DNA from 3 places in the Robertmurraya beringensis genome. Region 3 is predicted to be linked to each of the others. Evidence: riboswitches for the same ligand, from Rfam matches in the RefSeq annotation. Region 3 holds a riboswitch; each other region holds the start of a gene.
What was found. A riboswitch is a leader RNA that binds a small molecule or an ion and turns the genes downstream of it on or off. The one in region 3 is predicted to bind lysine.

Region 1 (7,395 bases), on a different contig from region 3:
AATCTGTATACATTTGGATAGGAGGAAATAAAATGTGGCAGGATTTTAAGAAGTTTGCTTTAAAAGGAAATGTGATTGATCTGGCTGTCGGGGTGGTTATAGGTGCGGCGTTTGGAAAAATCGTTAGCTCACTTGTAGACAATATCCTTATGCCGATTGTTGGGCTCTTATTAGGGGGATTTGATTTTACGAACCTACAATATACATATGCTGATGCAACCATCAAGTATGGTCAATTCATACAAAATGTCGTTGATTTCTTTATCATTGCTTTTTCTATTTTCCTATTTGTGAAATTATTACAGAAGTTTAAAAAGAAGCAAGAAGTAAAAACGGAAGAAAAGGCACCAACAACGGAGGAAAAATTGCTTTCGGAAATTCGTGATATTTTAAAGGAACAACAGCAACAAAAGGGTGTGTAAAAAAGGAAAACTCGCCAAATTGGCGAGTTTCTTTATTAGAGTTGCTGATTCCCGCATCTAGGGTTAAGCACCTGAGCTGATAAATAGACGGGGAAATTCCGCTTATTGACTTTAAAAATTTGAAAATGAGGGTTTTTTCTTTGTATAATCGGAAAACCTCATCTTATTTACTCCGAAATGGGCTCCATTCTGTATCTAACCGGAAAACCTCCGCTTATTTTACTGAAAAGACTTATGCCAATTATCATTTTTTCGTTCGATTAGAGTCATGCTAATTTGTATACAAATACTTGGATATTAGTTAAAATAAATTACCAACTAATCCTATAATAAAGGTGTGATATAGATGTCAGCTGATGTTCGTACGATCCCAAAGCCACTTGTGCAAGTCAATCAGTCGGTTATTGTACTTACCGTTATCCTTACTTGGGTTACTAATATGGAATGGCTTTTATTGATTCCTCTACTCTCCGGTATATTTGGCGTTATTTTTCGAATAAATCCGATTATGGAGGTAACGAAGCGGTTTTTAAAAAAAGCACCATCAAAGTATCTGCAAGAAGATTGGGAGCAACAGCAGTTTAATCAAAAAATTGCTATTTTATGCTTAGGGGCAGGGTTTATGGGGTTTGCCTTCAATCTGCCGGTGATAGGGTATATCTTTACCATTCTAGTCGCGATTGCTGCGACCGTTGCCCTACTAGGTTTTTGTATCGGTTGCTTTATTCATTATCAGTGGAAAATGTATCAGTACCGAAAAATGAAGAGTCAATCATAACTTGTAGGTAGGAGTCAGCGCTAATGCTGACTTTTTTTTACTTTTTCTAGGAACTTTTGGAGAATCTTGTCTAACGATTTATGGGCTGTGAGTGAGCTTTGGTCACCGTGGGTGCTAAGGGATTATGATAAAATGTAAACAAGTTTATTACATAAAAAGGGAGCAGAATAGGATGGGAGAAACTAAGAAGAAGCAAGAAATAATTAGCTGGGGTAAATCGGTGTTTATTGCTTTTGCTATCGTAGTCGTCGTTCGTACATTTGTCTTTGCTCCTTATATTGTGGATGGTGCCTCGATGGAACCCACGCTTCACGATCAAGAGAAAATATTTGTGAGCAAAGTCAATACAGACAAAATTGATCGTGAGGACATTGTGATTATTAAAGGAGAAGGCGAAAATTACGTTAAAAGAATTATAGGCTTGCCTGGAGATTTGATCGAAATTAGGGATGATCAGTTACTGATCAATGGTGATGTTCACAGCGAAGAGTATTTAGAAAGTAATCGAGAGCAGGCGCATGACCAAGGTAGTGTGTTAACAGGAGATTATGGACCTATTCTTGTACCGGAAGGGCATTATTTTGTATTAGGTGACAATCGACTTCGCAGTATGGACTCAAGAAACGGCCTTGGTTTTATTAAGAAGGAAAAGATTGTTGGCGTCAGTGAGTTTGTATTTTATCCATTTTCTGATGTTCGAACGGTACAGTAGTAATTAATTCCATTGACATAAAAGCGTTCATGAATTATTCTGGTAAAGCATTTTAATTAAATATTTTCCTCATCAGATAAAAGGTGAGGTAGAGGTTGCGAAAAGTAAGAGTAGATTGGATGAGAGCAAGAGAAGCTCCATGAATTCAGTTGAAAGGAATTTTCGCCGAAGCACTATAATTCTCTAACTATAGTAGCTGGGACTACATCGAATAGGTGTAGGACTGTCATAGCTCGTAAGCTATGTTGAACTATCCAGTGGCCTGATGCGGTTATTGTAAAACACACTGTACTCACGTTTTGGTGTGTTTTTTTTTATGTCTATAGGGACCTCTATTTTGAGAGTTGGGGAATAATAAATAGAAAGGAATAATATCATGGGAAAACAAACGAAGTTAGGCTTATGGATACTAACGGCATTAGTCGTTGGAAATATGGTAGGTTCGGGTATCTTTATGTTGCCACGTTCACTGTCAGAAGCGGCAAGTCCGGCGGGTGTTATTCTTGCTTGGTTATTTACAGGAGCAGGGGTGTTAGTTACAGCGCTTGTGTTCGGGAATTTAGGAATGAGAAAGCCGAACTTAAATGGTGGACCACAAATTTATGCGAAAGAGCTTTTTAAGCCAAATTCTAGAGGCTCTGTTCTTTCTGGGTTTATGGCGACTTGGGGTTATTGGATTGGTAACTTAGCAGGAAATATTGCCATCATTACTACATTTGCTAGTTATTTATCAACGTTCTTTCCTATTTTAACGAGTCAAGCGGAGTTATTTACCGTTGGTTCTTTTACTTTAAAGGTTGGAAATGCATTAACTTTTGCGGTTTGTTCGATTTTATTATGGGGAACACACTTTATTATTTTACGTGGATTAGAAAATGCAGGGAAATTAAACTTTATGGCAACGGCGTCAAAAGTAGCAGGTTTCTTCATTTTCATTATTGTTGCGTTGTTTGCTTTTGAGGCTTCCCATATGCTTCCTATGGTTGAGCCGCGTTTCGATGAGAGTGGGGCAACGGTCGGGCTGATGGGTCAGATTAGTAACGCAGCAGTGGCTACCTTATGGGCATTTATCGGTGTGGAATCCGCGGTTGTTTTTGCGGGACGTGCGAAAAAGCAAATCGACGTCAAGCGTGCTACGATTCTAGGGTTATTCATTGCGTTAGCGATTTATATTGGTGTAAGTACATTAGTGATGGGCTTATTAAGCCAAGAGGCGTTAATCGCTTCAGACAAGCCATTAATTGATGCGATTGTTTCTGTGCTTGGACCTGTTTCTGGAAAAGTGTTAGCAGGTATTGGATTAATCAGCTTATTTGGTTCTACCATCGGTTGGGTGATGCTAAGTGCAGAAGTTCCATACCAAGCAGCCAAGCAAGGTCTGTTTTTACCTTCCTTCTTAAAGGAAAACGAGAAGAATATTCCGGTGTTATCAATGATTATCACAAACTCATTAGGACAGTTATTTATTTTCTCAACGATCTCAAATTCCATCTCTGCGGCGTTTGATTTTGTTATTTACATTGCAACCTTATCTTACCTGGTTCCATACTTCATTGCAGCTGTATTTCAGTTAAAGCTAGTGATGACAGGTGAAACGTATGAAGGCCAAGTAAGATCAAAAATGGTTGACGGTGTCATTGCTTTACTAGCGACCTTATATTCAGTATGGGTGATCTACGCGGGAACAGCCGACATCAAAACCTTCATGTTCGGTGTGGCTCTCCTTGCAAGTGGAATCTTCTTCTACGGCCCAGTAGCAAGAGCCCACAAACAAAAAACAGAAACCAAAAAAGCAGCCTAACGGCGGTGACAGACACCACAAAAAGACAAATGAGGCCAAAGTGTCCACGGAGGGTGTCTGTCACCGTGCGTGGACAAAAAGGGGTAAAGTGTCCTTCCCAGAAGGACACTTTACCCCTTTTGTTATTTAGTGCGCTAGTTCAGCGTGCGACTTTGTTTAGGAATTGCTGCGTTCTAGGATTGGTGGAGAGGGTGAAGATTTCTTCGGGTGTTCCTTTTTCAGCAATGACTCCTTGATCCATGAAGATGACTTGGTCTGCTACGTCTCTTGCGAACTCCATTTCATGGGTAACAACGACCATCGTCATGCCTTCTTCTGCAAGATCCTTCATGACTTTTAATACTTCACCAACCAGCTCCGGATCTAAGGCCGAGGTGGGTTCGTCGAATAATAAGACTTTCGGATCCATCGCCATTGCTCTGGCAATCCCCACGCGTTGCTGTTGGCCGCCTGACAGTTGGTGAGGGTACATCTCCGCACGGTCACTCAGTCCAACCTTGGCAAGTAAATCGAGAGAACGCTTTTTGGCATCCGTCTTTGATCGTTTTAACACCACGACTTGGCCTTCCATTATATTCTCAACAACTGTTAAGTGTGGAAAAAGGTTGTACGATTGAAACACCATGCCCGTTTGTTGACGGAAGAGGGTCATTTGAGTCGGTTTTAGCTTCGTTCCTGATTGAAACTGAAGTTCTTTTTCCCCAATCGTAATTGCCCCTTGATTTGGAATCTCCAATAAATTAAGACAGCGTAAAAGAGTCGTTTTCCCTGAACCAGATGGGCCAATAACAACAGCCGTTTTTCCCTTTTCAACCTCTAAGTTAATTCCTTTTAAAACGTCAATATCTCCAAAGCTTTTATATAAATTTTCTAGTTTAATCATAGCCAATACTCTCCCTTCCTACTTTGCTACGCTACGGTCAAAGCGACGTTCAAGCATGGATTGAGCATAGGACAGCACCGTACTAAACATTAAATAAATAAATGCTACTTCAATATACAGCCAAAGAGGTTCGTACGTAGCTGCAGCCACCTGTTGCCCTTTTTGAAACATCTCTGTCACAGTGATCGTTGCAGCGAGGGAGGTGTCTTTTACCAGGCTGATAAAAGAGTATTCTTCTTCCAAAGTTACAGTATGCAAATAGAGCTGGTAACCTTGGCGCTGTAGAGACGATCTATGGACCAGCAAGAACCACGAGTCATGTAGAGTGTACTCTTGAAGAACGAAAGGAACTTGGGATACCGGAAGGGCTCGTTCGGATATCAGTCGGAATCGAGGATACCGAAGATCTAATAGCTGATCTTGAACAAGCCTTCGCCCATCTAGAATCACAATTATCTTTAACGTTATAGGTTAAAAAGGGGAAATTCGTTATAATAGCTTCATATAGATAGTAGGAGTGACGTATGGATGTACCTAACAGTTAAAGAAACGGCTGAGTATTTATCGGTTTCCGTTCAGTATGTAGAAAATTTAATTTTACAGGGAAAAATCCGGGTGTTGCATGATCATGATGGTGCGCCCATGATTTACAAGGATCAATTCAAAACTCATTTTGAGCAGCTTGAAAAATATAAAAACCTCATCAAAGAGTTAGAAAACGAGCCCATTCCAGAAGACAGAGACATCAAGGATGAGGATTAAGTAGTAAAATGGGAGAATGAAAAAACATTCTCCCATCATTTGTATGTTTTTTATGATTTTTATGCAGTTGTCAATGAATAGGTAAGAAAGATTGACAGTAAAAATAATAGTAAAACAACTAACCAAAGGTATTTTCAAATACTTAAAAGGATAGGGATACCAGTACTTATCCTTTGCTATGGTAGAGTGATAATAAATTATCCTAACAAAGTTTTTGTTGTTGCATAAAAAAACGATAAAAGTTATAATGTTTTCATGTCAAAATATACTGAAAATTTAGAGTTGTGAGGTATTTGCTAGAGAAAGTTTTAATAAAAAATAAGACCATTATTAAGGGGGAAATGTAGTGAAAAAACTATCTTTATTATCGTTTTTGTTAGTGTTTAGTATGCTTTTGGCCGCTTGTGGAACAAACGATCAGAACAATGGATCTGATGAAGGAGCAAGCGAAGAAAAGAAAACATTGAGAGTCGTAACGGACGCAGCTTATGCACCATTTGAATACATGGATGGCGATAAAATTGTTGGATTTGATGTGGACTTCGTGAATGCAGTTGCGAAAGAAGCTGGCTATGAGGTTGAGATCGTACATGTAGGTTGGGAACCTGTTTTCGTAGAGTTAGAAGATAAAATTGCTGACTTTGCTGTATCAGCCATTACCATTAATGATGAGCGTAAAGAATCCTATGATTTCTCTCACGCATACTTCCTATCAACAAATAAAATTCTCGTTCCAGAGGGCAGTGATATTAAATCAGCTGCAGACTTAAAGGACAAGAAAGTAGCTGTTCAAAACGGAACAACAGGTCAAGAAGCAATTGAGAGTGTACTAGGACAAAACAATCCTAATATCAAAAAATTTGAAAATACGGTTCTAGCAATTATGGAGCTTAAAGGTGGCGGAGCAGACGCGGTTGTTGCGGATAACACGGTAGTTGAAGAGTACGCGAAAAATAACCCGGATGATAAGTTTGTTGTCGTTGAAGATGCGGACGCATTCGCAGCTGAGTATTATGGATTAATGTTCCCGAAAGATAGCGAGTTAACAGCAGAAATTAATGAAGCCATTAACGCGATCTATGAAAACGGAACATATGCAGAGATTTATAAAGAATGGTTTGGTTCTGAGCCGGACCTTGAAGATTTAAAAGCACAACAATAATTGGTTACTTGATTATTTAGGGCGTAACTCTTTTACATAGTGTTACGCCATTTTTTTCATCCTAGTAAAGGAGGAGTATGATGGACTTTCGTTTTGATCTCATCATGGACTATGCGCCATTGTTTTTAAAGGGAACCTTGCTTACCCTTGGTTTATCGCTCGCAGGAATTGTTATTGGAACAGCACTTGGTTTGGCCATTGGGTTAGGAAAAATGGTGAAAAACAAGTGGTTGTCACTACCTTTTGACTTATATATTACATTTTTTAGAGGAACTCCTTTATTTGTCCAGATTTTGCTCATTCACTTTGGTCTCGTTCCATTGTTTACAGGGAAGACGGAGCCAGTGACAGCGGCTATTCTTGCATTATCACTGAATGCAGCAGCATACATTGCAGAAATCTTCCGAGCTGGAATTCAATCGATTGACAAAGGGCAGATGGAAGCAGCTAGAACACTTGGTATGACTCATGTACAAGCTATGAGACACGTCATTCTGCCACAAGCGTTTAAGAGAATGATTCCTCCATTAGGAAATGAATTTATCGTACTTATTAAGGAATCCTCTTTAGCAGCGGTCATTGCGGCTCCAGAGATTATGTACTGGGGACGGGCTATGCAAGGACAATACTTCAAAGTTTGGGAACCGTATATTACGGTTGCAGTGATTTACCTCGTTATCACATTATCTTTGAGCTTCTTGTTAAACCGTCTTGAGAGGAGGTTATCAACAGAATGATTAAAGTAAGTAATCTAAAAAAATCATTTGGTACGAACGAAGTACTAAAATACATTAATGCTGAAATACAACCGCAAGAAGTGGTTGTGGTGATTGGACCATCTGGTTCAGGAAAGTCGACGTTTCTTCGCTGCTTGA
Region 2 (7,395 bases), on a different contig from region 3:
AACTATTGATAAGGCGATAAAAACCCCTAATGTAACATAAGTAGAAATAAGTTGAGAACGTGGTGTAACCGTAATTCCCCAACTTACAAAGAACGACCATAGTCCATTTGCAAAGTGGAAAGTGGTTGAAATCACACCGATGATGTAGAACCATAGCATGAATGGATTTGAAAGAATGCTTTCCATCATATCGAAGTTAACCTCTGCACCAAATGCTGCTGCAATTCTAGTTTCCCACACATGCCATGTTACGAATACTAGAGTTACTACTCCAGATATACGCTGAAGCATGAACATCCAATTGCGGAAAAAGCCATAATTACTAGTATTATTTTTTGCTGTAAACGCAATATAAAGCCCATAAATTGCGTGGAATAATAAAGGTAGAAAAATCACGAACGTTTCTAATACATATCGAAACGGCAAACTCTCCATAAAGTGAGACGCTTTGTTAAATGATTCTTCCCCCCCAGTTGCGAAATGATTGACTACAAGGTGCTGCACAAGAAATAGACCAACTGGAATGACTCCAAGCAGCGAGTGTAATCTTCGATAAAAAAACTCTCGGTTTCCTGCCATGAACTTTACCCCCCTAAAAATTAAACGGAATGATTAGATAGTATCCGTTTTTTTTACAATAATTTTTACAATTATGTGACATGTTCATTTTACTCCCAACATGAAAGAGCGTCAAGAAAACGGATACATAAAATGCACCTTAAATACGAAATATTTTTAATATATTGATATTACTCCAAACACCTATGTATAAACATTTTATAGAGCCACCTCTTATATTGGTATAATAATTAACGTGAAAAATTTTTAAAATCAGTTTTTTTTGTTTTCATGCGTATTTCCCCGGAAAATGTATATAATAGAATAATAGAAAGTGGGGGACATGCTTTGAGTGAATTGAAATTAGAACAACCTATTTCGGCCACAGATCCTGCACTTGTTCCATCCTTTGGGTATGAGTTGCTAAGAGAAGTACTTATTCCAGACATTCTAGGAAGAGAAACGGCTTCTATTTTATACTGGGCAGGTAAGGCTTTAGCCAGAAAGTACCCTTTGCAGTCGGTCGAAGATATCATTGCTTTTTTCCAACAGGCAGGTTGGGGCACACTACAAATTAAAACTGAAAAAAAGAATGAACTTGAATTTGAATTATCGAGTGACCTAATCAGAAATCGCTTTAAAGAGTATCCAGAATGTCACTTCCAGTTGGAAGCGGGATTCTTAGCACAACAAATGGAAACGCAAAAACAAGTGATTGCTGAAGCGTATGAACACCCCAAGAAAAAGCTTGCTACGGTTTCCTTCACCGTGCGTTGGGATAAAAAGGATTCAATTGATTAATACATAAAAAGCTTTCATATTTTTTTATGAAAGCTTTTTAGTTTGACCTTTTTTCTTCAAGTCGTTGGTTTATGCCTTAACAGACTTTCCAGACAACTCAAATGCTTCATGAAGAGCTTCAACTGCTTTCAGCATCTGTGCTTCCTCTATCACTGTAGAGACCTTAATTTCAGAGGTACTCACCATCTTTACCTGAATTCCCCCTGCGGCTAACACTTCAAACATTTCTGCTGCAACCCCAGGATTAGAGATCATCCCTGAACCAACAATGGACACTTTTGCAAGGTTTGGCTCTGCTTCAATACCTTCATATTGCAACTCACTTTTATGAGACTGTAAAACTGCCATCGTTTCTTCCAAATCAGAGCTTTTAATAGAAAAAGATAAATTTGTCGTCGATTCATTCGTCATACTTTGAATGATGATATCAACGTTTAAATGATTCTTTGCTAAAATGCTGAAAATGGTTGACAGATTGGTTAATCCATTTGGAAGTCCTAACACACTCACTCTCGTAATTTCATCTTCAAAGGCAACCCCACGTACAACTAAACTTTGTTCCATTGATACTTCCTCCTCAATTATCGTTCCATTTTCTCGCTCCATACTTGACCTTACTTCAAGTGGGACTGCGTAATTTTTTGCATATTCAACGGCCCTTGGATGTAACACTCCCGCACCTAAGTTAGCTAACTCTAACATTTCATCATAAGAAACTGACTTAAGCTTTCTTGCCTCTTTTACATAACGTGGATCTGTTGTAAATACTCCTGTTACATCGGTATAAATATCACATTTATCAGCTTTCAATGCGGCTGCTAATGCCACTGCAGTTGTATCGGATCCCCCTCTACCTAAAGTTGACACCGCTCCGTCAATCGCAATTCCTTGAAATCCTGCAACCACAACTATTTTCCCTTTATGTAGCTCTGTTTGGATTTTACTTGTATTAATGTGTAAAATCCTAGCATTTCCATGAACTGCCTCCGTCTCAATTCCCGCTTGCCAACCTGTAAAGGAGATTGCTTCATAGCCTTTTTCTATTAACACCATTGAGAGTAATGCAATAGTCACTTGCTCACCTGTTGTAAGAAGCATATCCATTTCACGTTTATTTGGACGACTTGAGATTTGACTGGCTAGACCCACTAATTCGTCTGTTGTTTTTCCCATGGCAGACACAACCACCACTACATCGTTCCCTCTCAACTTTTCTTCAATTACTCGATCGGCCACATGCTTAATACGATCTACATTTCCTACCGAAGTACCACCAAACTTTTGGACAACCAATCCCATATTTTCCCCTACTTTCTTTTCATCTCTTTCATGGGCTTTTTTTGAAAATACAAAAAAGCCATGAGAGATATCTCATGGCTGCGTGAATGCACGTACATAAATACGGACTTATACACAGTGAGATAGCTCTCCAAGACATACCGTCTTGACAATCCAGTATTTATTCAACACAGGACCAGCAGATATGGCAATTCAGAGACCTATCCACTTCGGCGAACATCCCCTTTCACAGCTTTTCATTGAATCTCAGTATTCTCAAAGCTGGTACTAATGGAGCTCGCACCTCTACCTTCACTTAACAATTAAGTGATTAATATAAAATTTTCCTAATTATAGCACAGCCTCCTGGTGACGGCAATGCTATTCTTGTAGTTTTCTCATTAATAAATCTACTGTATTTTGTGGAAGTCCTATGGATAAAAAGTCCTCTTTGGTTGCTTCCTTCATTTTTTTTACCGACCCAAAGGCTTTTAATAATTGCTTCTTCCTTTTCTCTCCGATTCCTGGAACGTCATCCAAAATCGACTGAAACACGTTTTTTCCTCGAAGTTGCCTGTGAAACGTGATGGCAAATCGATGTACTTCGTCTTGAATTCGTTGAAGCAAATAAAACTCCTGGCTATTCCGTTCAAGCGGAACCACCTCTAATGGCTTTCCGTACAATAACTGCGAGGTTCTATGTTTATCATTTTTCACCAGTCCAGTTATCGGAATGTCTAGACCTAGTTCATTTTCCAAAATATCTCTTACTGCTTCTACATGTCCCTTTCCACCGTCTATCATAATCAGATCAGGAAGCGGAAGATTTTCTTTTAGTACACGAGAATATCGGCGTCTTGTTACTTCCCTCATTGATTCATAATCATCAGGACCCTCAACAGATTTAATCTTGTATTTTCGATACTCTCTTTTGGCTGGCTTTCCGTCAATAAATACAACCATCGCTGATACAGGGTCTGTTCCTTGGATGTTTGAGTTGTCAAATGCTTCAATTCGGTGAGGGGTATAAATGGCCAGTTGCTCTCCTAGTTGCTCGACTGCTTTAATCGTTCTCTCTTCATCTCGCTCAACAAGTGAAAATTTTTCTTTTAAAGCAATGATTGCATTTTTAGTAGCTAACTCGACTAGGTCCTTTTTCTGTCCACGTTTCGGCTGCAAAACTTTTGTTTGTAGGAGTTGTTCCGCTAATTCTAGATCGACTTCATCACGTAACAAAATCTCCTTTGGTTTAAAATGACTAGATTGATCGTAAAATTGACCTAAAAACGTTAAAAATTCCTCTTCCGCTTCTCCGTAAATAGGGAACATGGAAATGTCTCTCTCAATCAGCTTGCCTTGGCGAACAAAAAATACTTGAACACACATCCACCCTTTATCAACCGAATAGCCGAACACATCTCGGTCTGTAAAATCAGTGGTTGTCATTTTTTGTTTTTCCATGGTTGCTTCGATGTGGGCTATTTTATCCCGGAAATCCTTCGCTCTTTCAAAATCAAGTTCTTCTGCAGCAGCTTGCATCTTAAGTGTAAGGTCTTTTTTTATGTCCTTGTAACCACCATTTAAAAATCTTGTAATTTCTTCTACAAGTTCTTTATAAGTGGATTCTTTTACTTCCTTCACACAGGGAGCCAAACATTGACCTAGATGATAATATAAGCACACTCTATCAGGCAAAGTTGAGCATTTTCTTAAAGGATAAATCCGATCCAAAAGCTTTTTGGTTTCGTTCGCAGCCGAGACATTTGGATACGGTCCAAAATATTTCCCTTTGTCCTTCTTCACCTTACGGGTTGTAATCAGGCGAGGATGCCTTTCTGCCGTTAACTTAATAAATGGATACGTTTTATCGTCCTTTAGCATCACATTATACTTTGGATCGTGTTTCTTTATTAAATTTAACTCTAGAATTAATGCTTCAATATTGGAAGATGTAACGATATATTCGAAATCCTCTATTTCAGAAACAAGCCTTTGCGTTTTTCCATCGTGAGACCCAGTAAAGTACGATCTGACACGGTTTTTCAATACTTTCGCTTTACCAACATATATAATGGTCCCTTGCCGATCCTTCATCAAATAACATCCAGGTTGATCAGGTAATAAAGCAAGTTTATTTTTTATCATCTCATTCAAAAGGGTCACCTCCAACTACAAAACTCTATGATTTTATTATAAAGTTTTTTTGAGGGGATAAATAGTAGGAGCCAACTGGAAAAGAAAAAACCACTCAGATGAGTGGTTTACGCATTTTATAAATGTGAGTTTAAGCGCTCTTCTAAAGCTTCTTTCGGTTGGAAGCCGACAACTTTATCAATTACTTCTCCATCTTTCATGATAAGAAGTGTTGGAATGCTCATTACTCCATACTTCGCTGCAGTTTCTTGGTTTTCGTCAACATCAATTTTAACGATTTTGACTTTGTCTCCCATTTCAGAATCAAGCTCTTGAAGAACTGGAGCAATCATCTTACATGGACCACACCATGGAGCCCAAAAGTCTGCAAGCACTAGGCCTGTACCTGTTTCTGTTGAAAAGTTTTGATCTGTAGCATTTGAAATAGCCATTTTCATGCCTCCTTAAGTATTGCTTCGAGAAGTAAATCTCGATTGCGTTTAGTAGTAAAATACTATCGTCAGTATATCACCGTTTTTCAGTCGATGCTAATAAAATGTCTCGCTGTTGTTTTCTTATGTAATTTGCCCAATTTATAAAACGATATTCTTTCATTGATACAGCATGAAAGTTGAAAGAGCGGCTCTTTTAAACCGCTCTTTGACCGTTACGCATTGATTTTCAATTTTTTAAATTCCTCTGTTAATAGTGGGACCACTTCAAACAAATCTCCGACAATTCCATAGTCAGCCACTTTAAAAATATTTGCTTCCGGGTCTTTATTGATAGCCACGATAACCTTTGAGTTAGACATTCCAGCTAAATGCTGAATCGCTCCAGAAATTCCACAAGCAATATAAAGGTCCGGTGTCACGACTTTTCCTGTTTGACCAATTTGTAAGGAATAATCGCAGTACTCTGCATCACATGCACCCCTTGAAGCTCCTACTGCTCCTCCTAATACAGTAGCAAGTTCTTTTAAAGGTTTAAAGCCCTCTTCGCTCTTCACACCACGTCCACCGGCAATAACAACTTTTGCTTCAGAAAGATCTACACCCTCACTTGCTTTTCGTACAACCTCTTTAATAATGGTACGTAGATCTTTTATGTCAACCGTTAAAGAATTGACTTCTCCTGAAAGCGATTCATCCTTTGGAAGGGCAGGAATGTTATTCGGTCGGACGGTAGCAAAAATAAGTCCTTCCGTCACTATCTTCTTTTCAAAAGCTTTACCTGAGTAGATAGGTCTGGTAAATACAACATTTCCACCAGCCACTTCAATAGCTGTTGCATCAGAGATTAATCCAGAATTCAATTTCCCAGCAATTCTTGGAGAAAGATCTTTCCCCAGTGCTGTGTGTCCAAACACAAGTCCCTCTGGCTTTTCTTCTTCAATCACAGCCAAGAGTGCTTGCGAATAACCATCAGATGTATATTGAGCAAGCTCGGCATGTTCAACCACCACCACGCGGCTAGCTCCATACTGAATGAACTCCTGTCCTAAAGCGCTTACACTTTTACCAACTAAAACACCAACCACTTCTCCACCTTCAGAAATTACCTTCCCCGCAGACAATGCTTCAAAAGACACATTACGTAAAGCTCCGTCTCTAACTTCCCCTAAAACTAACACTTTTCTAGCCATCAAGTTTCCCTCCTGTAAAATTTATTTCCGCTCGTATAAAAAAGAATGATTATACTACCTTTGCTTCTGTATGAAGAAGAGAAACAAGTTCTTTTACTTGATCGTTCAAGTCACCTGCTAACACCTTACCAGCTTCTTTTTTTGGTGGTAAGTAAATTTCAATTGTCTTTGTTTTAGCTTCTACATCATCTTCTTCTAAGTCAAGATCTTCTAATTCTAACTCTTCTAACGGTTTTTTCTTTGCCTTCATGATTCCAGGTAAAGAAGGATATCTTGGTTCATTTAATCCTTGCTGTGCCGTTACTAATAGGGGAAGACTGGTCTCAATGACTTCTGAATCGCCTTCAACATCGCGAACAACCGTTGCATTTGTCCCCTGTATGTCAAGCTTAGTAATAGTTGTTACATAAGGGATTTCAAGTAATTCTGCCACACGTGGGCCGACCTGACCTGAACCACCATCAATAGCTACATTTCCAGCGATAATTAAATCAACTTCTTGATCTTTTAAGTATTGAGCAATGATTTTGGCTGTTGTATTCTGGTCAGAAGCTTCAATCTCTTCTTCAATATTTATAAGTACCGCTTTATCTGCTCCCATAGCTAAAGCAGTGCGAAGCTGTTTCTCCGATTCTTCACCACCAACAGAAATAACGGTTACTTCGCCACCATGTGCATCACGAACTTGAATGGCTTCTTCAACCGCATATTCATCATAAGGATTGATGATAAATTCAGCACCATCTTCATTAATCTTTCCGCCAGCAATCGTTATTTTCTCTTCCGTATCAAACGTTCTCTTTAACAATACAAAGATATTCATAAGTTCCCCTCCTATATATCTAAACATTTAGTTGGTTCTAAAGATTAAGAAAATTTAATGTAAAAAAATTTATTTTCCCGTAAACTTAGGTTCTCTCTTTTCGATGAACGCAGAAATACCTTCTTGCCCATCTTTCGATAAGAAAACCCTTTCAAAT
Region 3 (3,856 bases):
TCCCTGCTGCTGTAGCAACAATGCTTTCATACTTTATTGCATTGACTGTTGTTTCACTCCTACACGTAGTGATTGGTGAGCTTGCTCCTAAAACATTAGCCATTCAATACTCAGAAAAAATGACGTTATTATTAGCCCCACCGCTTTATTGGTTTGGATATATCATGAGCCCAGTGATTCGTGTCCTAAATGGATCTGCTCGACAGCTTCTTAACCTATTCGGTGTAAAGCCGTCCGGTCACGATACAGTCCATTCTGAGGAAGAGTTAAAGCTGATTGTTGCGCAAAGCTATGCAGGCGGAGAAATCAACCAAACAGAGCTTGCCTATTTAAAAAATATCTTTGCGTTTGATGAAAGACAGCTAAAGGATATCATGATTCCTAAATCCGAAATGATTACACTTGAAAAGCATCAATCCTTAGCCGAAATAATTGAAGTGATTGATAAGTATGATTTTACTCGTTATCCAGTAAATGACATGAGTGATAAAACAAAAGATTTTATTGGATTTATCAATACTAAGGAAATGCTTACAAGCATTGCGGCTGGAAGAAAGGGTGAGATTGGTGATTTCATCCATGACATCCCTCGATTTAAGCAATCGATCTCGATTAAGGATGTATTTCTAAAGATGCAACAAACTCGTACTCATATGGCCATTGTGACGGATGATCAAGGTGTTAGCGTCGGTCTTGTTACGATGGAGGATATTTTATCTGAAATTGTTGGAGAAATTCGAGATGAATTAGATGGTAATGAAATGTTGGCCACAACTTAATATTTATTTGTGGTACTCAAGAAAAGTCTGTAAGTTATTCGTGGTCATGAACTAAGGTTCATGGCCATTATCCATCTCTAAATATGTCGTAACAGGTCCAGATGCAATTTGTCACAAAAAACCTAGTTGACGAACTAAAAGATAGTATTGTAGTATAAGAAAATAATTGAATAAAACCTCACTTTTAACAGTGGGGTAGAGGCGCGATATTTAACAGTCTTTAGTGGAGTTTGAGAAGCAATGATGCTAAGGAGAAGGAAATGTCGCCGAAGTTTGTAATATTCTCGGTATTACATGCTGGGTCTGTAGTTAAGAGCTGCAGGACTGTCTCGATAAACTTAGTCGTTTATTGAGTTGTGCTATCTCATTTGGGATAAAAGAGGGGACTTTAGGACAACTATGCATAACGCGACCTGAGTTTATCTCAGGTCGTTTTTTGTTTTAGTACGATAAAATAACAGGGGGAAAGACATCATGAAAAACAAGTTATCATTATTCATAGTTTTGTTGGTTTCATCGATTCTTTTATTAGCAGGATGTGGATCAAGTAATGGTTCTGATTCTGGATCATCAGAAGATAATACATTTAAGGTAGGTTTGGAAGCGGGTTATGCTCCTTTTAACTGGACTCAAAACGACGATTCTAACGGTGGAGTTAAAATTGATGGTTCTGCAGAGTATGCAGGTGGATATGATGTGGAAATCGCAAAGAAGGTCGCTGAAGGATTAGGTAAAGAGTTAGTGATTGTTAAAACAGAGTGGGATGGCTTAGTACCAGCTTTAACATCAGGTAAAATTGATGCGATTATTGCTGGAATGTCACCAACAGCTGAGCGTAAGGAAACCATAGACTTTACGGATAATTACTACAAGTCAAATTTAGTAATGGTTGTGAAAAAAGGCAGCAAGTATGAAGGAGCTACTTCAATCCATGATTTCAAAGGTGCGAAAATCACAGCTCAATTAAATACATTCCACTACAATGTGATTGATCAAATCGAAGGTGTAAACAAGAAAACGGCGATGGACAACTTCCCGGCAATGAGAGTTGCTCTAGAATCAGGGATCATTGATGGATATGTTTCAGAACGTCCTGAAGGAGTTAGTGCATCTGCTGCCAATGAAAACTATGTGATGGTTGAATTTGAAGATGGCTTTGAAACATCAGAAGATGATACAGCGATCGCAGTCGGTTTGAAAAAAGACAGTGATTTAACAGAGAAAATCAATGAAATTTTAGCAGGTATCTCAGAGGAAGAGCGCACAAGCATCATGGATAGCGCTATTCAGAATCAACCTGCAGCAAAATAGAATTCAGAAACCGGCTGTATATATGCATACAGTCGGTTTTATACGGTAAGGAGGAGAAATGATGAGTCTTGAATGGGTGATTAAAATCATTGCGGAAAACTGGCCTATGTTCCTTCGTGGTGCTGGGTTAACCCTTTTAATAGCTTTGGTTGGAACGATTTTTGGGGCAATGATTGGATTATTAGCAGGGGTTATACGAACGATCCCCATGCCTGACCGTGGTGGGAAGAAAATATTTTTAAAAGTAATAAACCTGATTCTTTCTATATATATAGAGTTCTTCCGTGGAACACCGATGATTGTACAAGCCATGGTTATTTTCTATGGATCTGCCTTGGCATTCGGTATCGATATGAATGTGTTTGTGGCCGCTATTTTTGTCGTATCGATCAATACAGGAGCTTATATGGCGGAAATTGTACGTGGTGGAATTGTTTCGATTGAAAAAGGGCAGTTTGAAGCCGCACATGCGATCGGAATGAATCATCTACAAACGATGTGGAATGTGGTATTGCCACAGGTCATTCGAAATATTTTACCTGCAACAGGAAATCAATTTGTTATTAATATTAAAGATACGTCCGTTCTGAATGTCATTTCCGTGACCGAGTTATTTTTTGTTACCAAATCGATTTCAGGCAATAACTTTAGATATTTTGAATCTTTCTTCGTTGCGTGTCTGATTTATTTTGTAATGACGTTTATTGTGACAAGAATCTTGCTTTATATCGAAAAGAAGTTAGATGGCTCTGATAGCTATACGATGATTGTTAACGAAACACAAGTAGAAGTGGCTCAAAAGTAATGAGAGAAGGAGGAGAGACTTTGGAAAAGATTATTGATATTCAGCATTTAAACAAATCCTTTGGAACTCATGAAGTATTAAAAGACATTAATTTTTCAGTGAACAAAGGAGAAGTAGTGACCATTATCGGTTCTTCAGGTTCTGGTAAATCCACTCTTCTTCGATGTGTGAATCTTTTAGAAAAGCCAAGCGGCGGAAAAATTATTTATCATGGCGAAAATATACTAGATGACAAGCATGATGTAGCGGCTTACCGACAGCATTTAGGTATGGTGTTCCAACAATTTAACCTTTTTAACAATCACAATGTTCTAATGAACTGTGTGGTAGGACAAGTTAAAGTACTCAAACGCTCCAAGGAAGAAGCCGAAAAAGTAGCGATGAAGTACTTGAAGGTGGTTGGAATGGATAAATATATTAACGCAAAGCCTAAGCAACTGTCTGGTGGACAAAAGCAACGTGTGGCCATTGCTAGAGCCCTTTCCATGGACCCAGATGTGATGCTATTTGATGAACCAACATCTGCACTAGATCCAGAAATGGTAGGAGAAGTTCTGAAAGTCATGAAGGAACTCGCAGAATCAGGTCTGACGATGTTGATCGTGACGCATGAAATGGAATTTGCCAAAGAAGTATCGGATCGAGTGGTCTTCATGAACCAAGGCGTCATTGCCGAAGAAGGCACTCCAGAGCAAATTTTCACTAATCCAAGCCAAGAACGTACAAGAGAATTCTTGAAACGAACGTTAAAATAATCGCAATTATTACTGAAACTGTGCCTTCACTTGCTACCTAGCAAGTGAAGGTTTTTTTTATCATTTTCAAGTGCCCATGGAATTCAAACGCATACTTAGATTCCCGTTCAGCTCTTTTTCAAGCGTCAAGGGAATCAAACCCACACTTAGATTCCCGTTGCTCTCTTTTTTTAGCAGTCAAGGGAACCAAACGCACACTTAGATTC

Region 1: linked by a shared signal. The riboswitch ahead of ACFFHF_RS20685 (amino acid permease) and the one ahead of ACFFHF_RS12625 (transporter substrate-binding domain-containing protein) in region 3 are both predicted to bind lysine.
Region 2: linked by a shared signal. The riboswitch ahead of ACFFHF_RS02850 (aspartate kinase) and the one ahead of ACFFHF_RS12625 (transporter substrate-binding domain-containing protein) in region 3 are both predicted to bind lysine.

Annotation. Positions count from the first base shown of each region.
Region 1 is NZ_JBHLUU010000123.1:54,262-61,656, forward strand. Features, by position in the region: gene mscL (large conductance mechanosensitive channel protein MscL) at 33-422, shown strand; gene ACFFHF_RS20675 (DUF4395 domain-containing protein) at 769-1,200, shown strand; gene lepB (signal peptidase I) at 1,373-1,912, shown strand; lysine riboswitch at 1,994-2,173, shown strand; gene ACFFHF_RS20685 (amino acid permease) at 2,289-3,713, shown strand; gene ACFFHF_RS20690 (amino acid ABC transporter ATP-binding protein) at 3,853-4,596, opposite strand; partial or broken gene ACFFHF_RS20695 (cysteine ABC transporter permease) at 4,615-4,824, opposite strand; partial or broken gene ACFFHF_RS20700 (PLP-dependent transferase) at 4,827-5,066, shown strand; gene ACFFHF_RS20705 (helix-turn-helix domain-containing protein) at 5,125-5,358, shown strand; gene ACFFHF_RS20710 (basic amino acid ABC transporter substrate-binding protein) at 5,705-6,520, shown strand; gene ACFFHF_RS20715 (amino acid ABC transporter permease) at 6,601-7,257, shown strand; gene ACFFHF_RS20720 (amino acid ABC transporter ATP-binding protein) at 7,254-7,395, shown strand, end outside.
Region 2 is NZ_JBHLUU010000015.1:106,891-114,285, reverse strand. Features, by position in the region: gene ACFFHF_RS02860 (succinate dehydrogenase cytochrome b558 subunit) at 1-579, opposite strand, end outside; gene ACFFHF_RS02855 (YslB family protein) at 907-1,359, shown strand; gene ACFFHF_RS02850 (aspartate kinase) at 1,429-2,658, opposite strand; lysine riboswitch at 2,774-2,954, opposite strand; gene uvrC (excinuclease ABC subunit UvrC) at 3,019-4,791, opposite strand; gene trxA (thioredoxin) at 4,908-5,222, opposite strand; gene ACFFHF_RS02835 (electron transfer flavoprotein subunit alpha/FixB family protein) at 5,438-6,415, opposite strand; gene ACFFHF_RS02830 (electron transfer flavoprotein subunit beta/FixA family protein) at 6,465-7,238, opposite strand; gene ACFFHF_RS02825 (enoyl-CoA hydratase) at 7,308-7,395, opposite strand, start outside.
Region 3 is NZ_JBHLUU010000088.1:46-3,901, reverse strand. Features, by position in the region: gene ACFFHF_RS12630 (CNNM domain-containing protein) at 1-779, shown strand, start outside; lysine riboswitch at 968-1,149, shown strand; gene ACFFHF_RS12625 (transporter substrate-binding domain-containing protein) at 1,254-2,090, shown strand; gene ACFFHF_RS12620 (amino acid ABC transporter permease) at 2,152-2,895, shown strand; gene ACFFHF_RS12615 (amino acid ABC transporter ATP-binding protein) at 2,916-3,650, shown strand.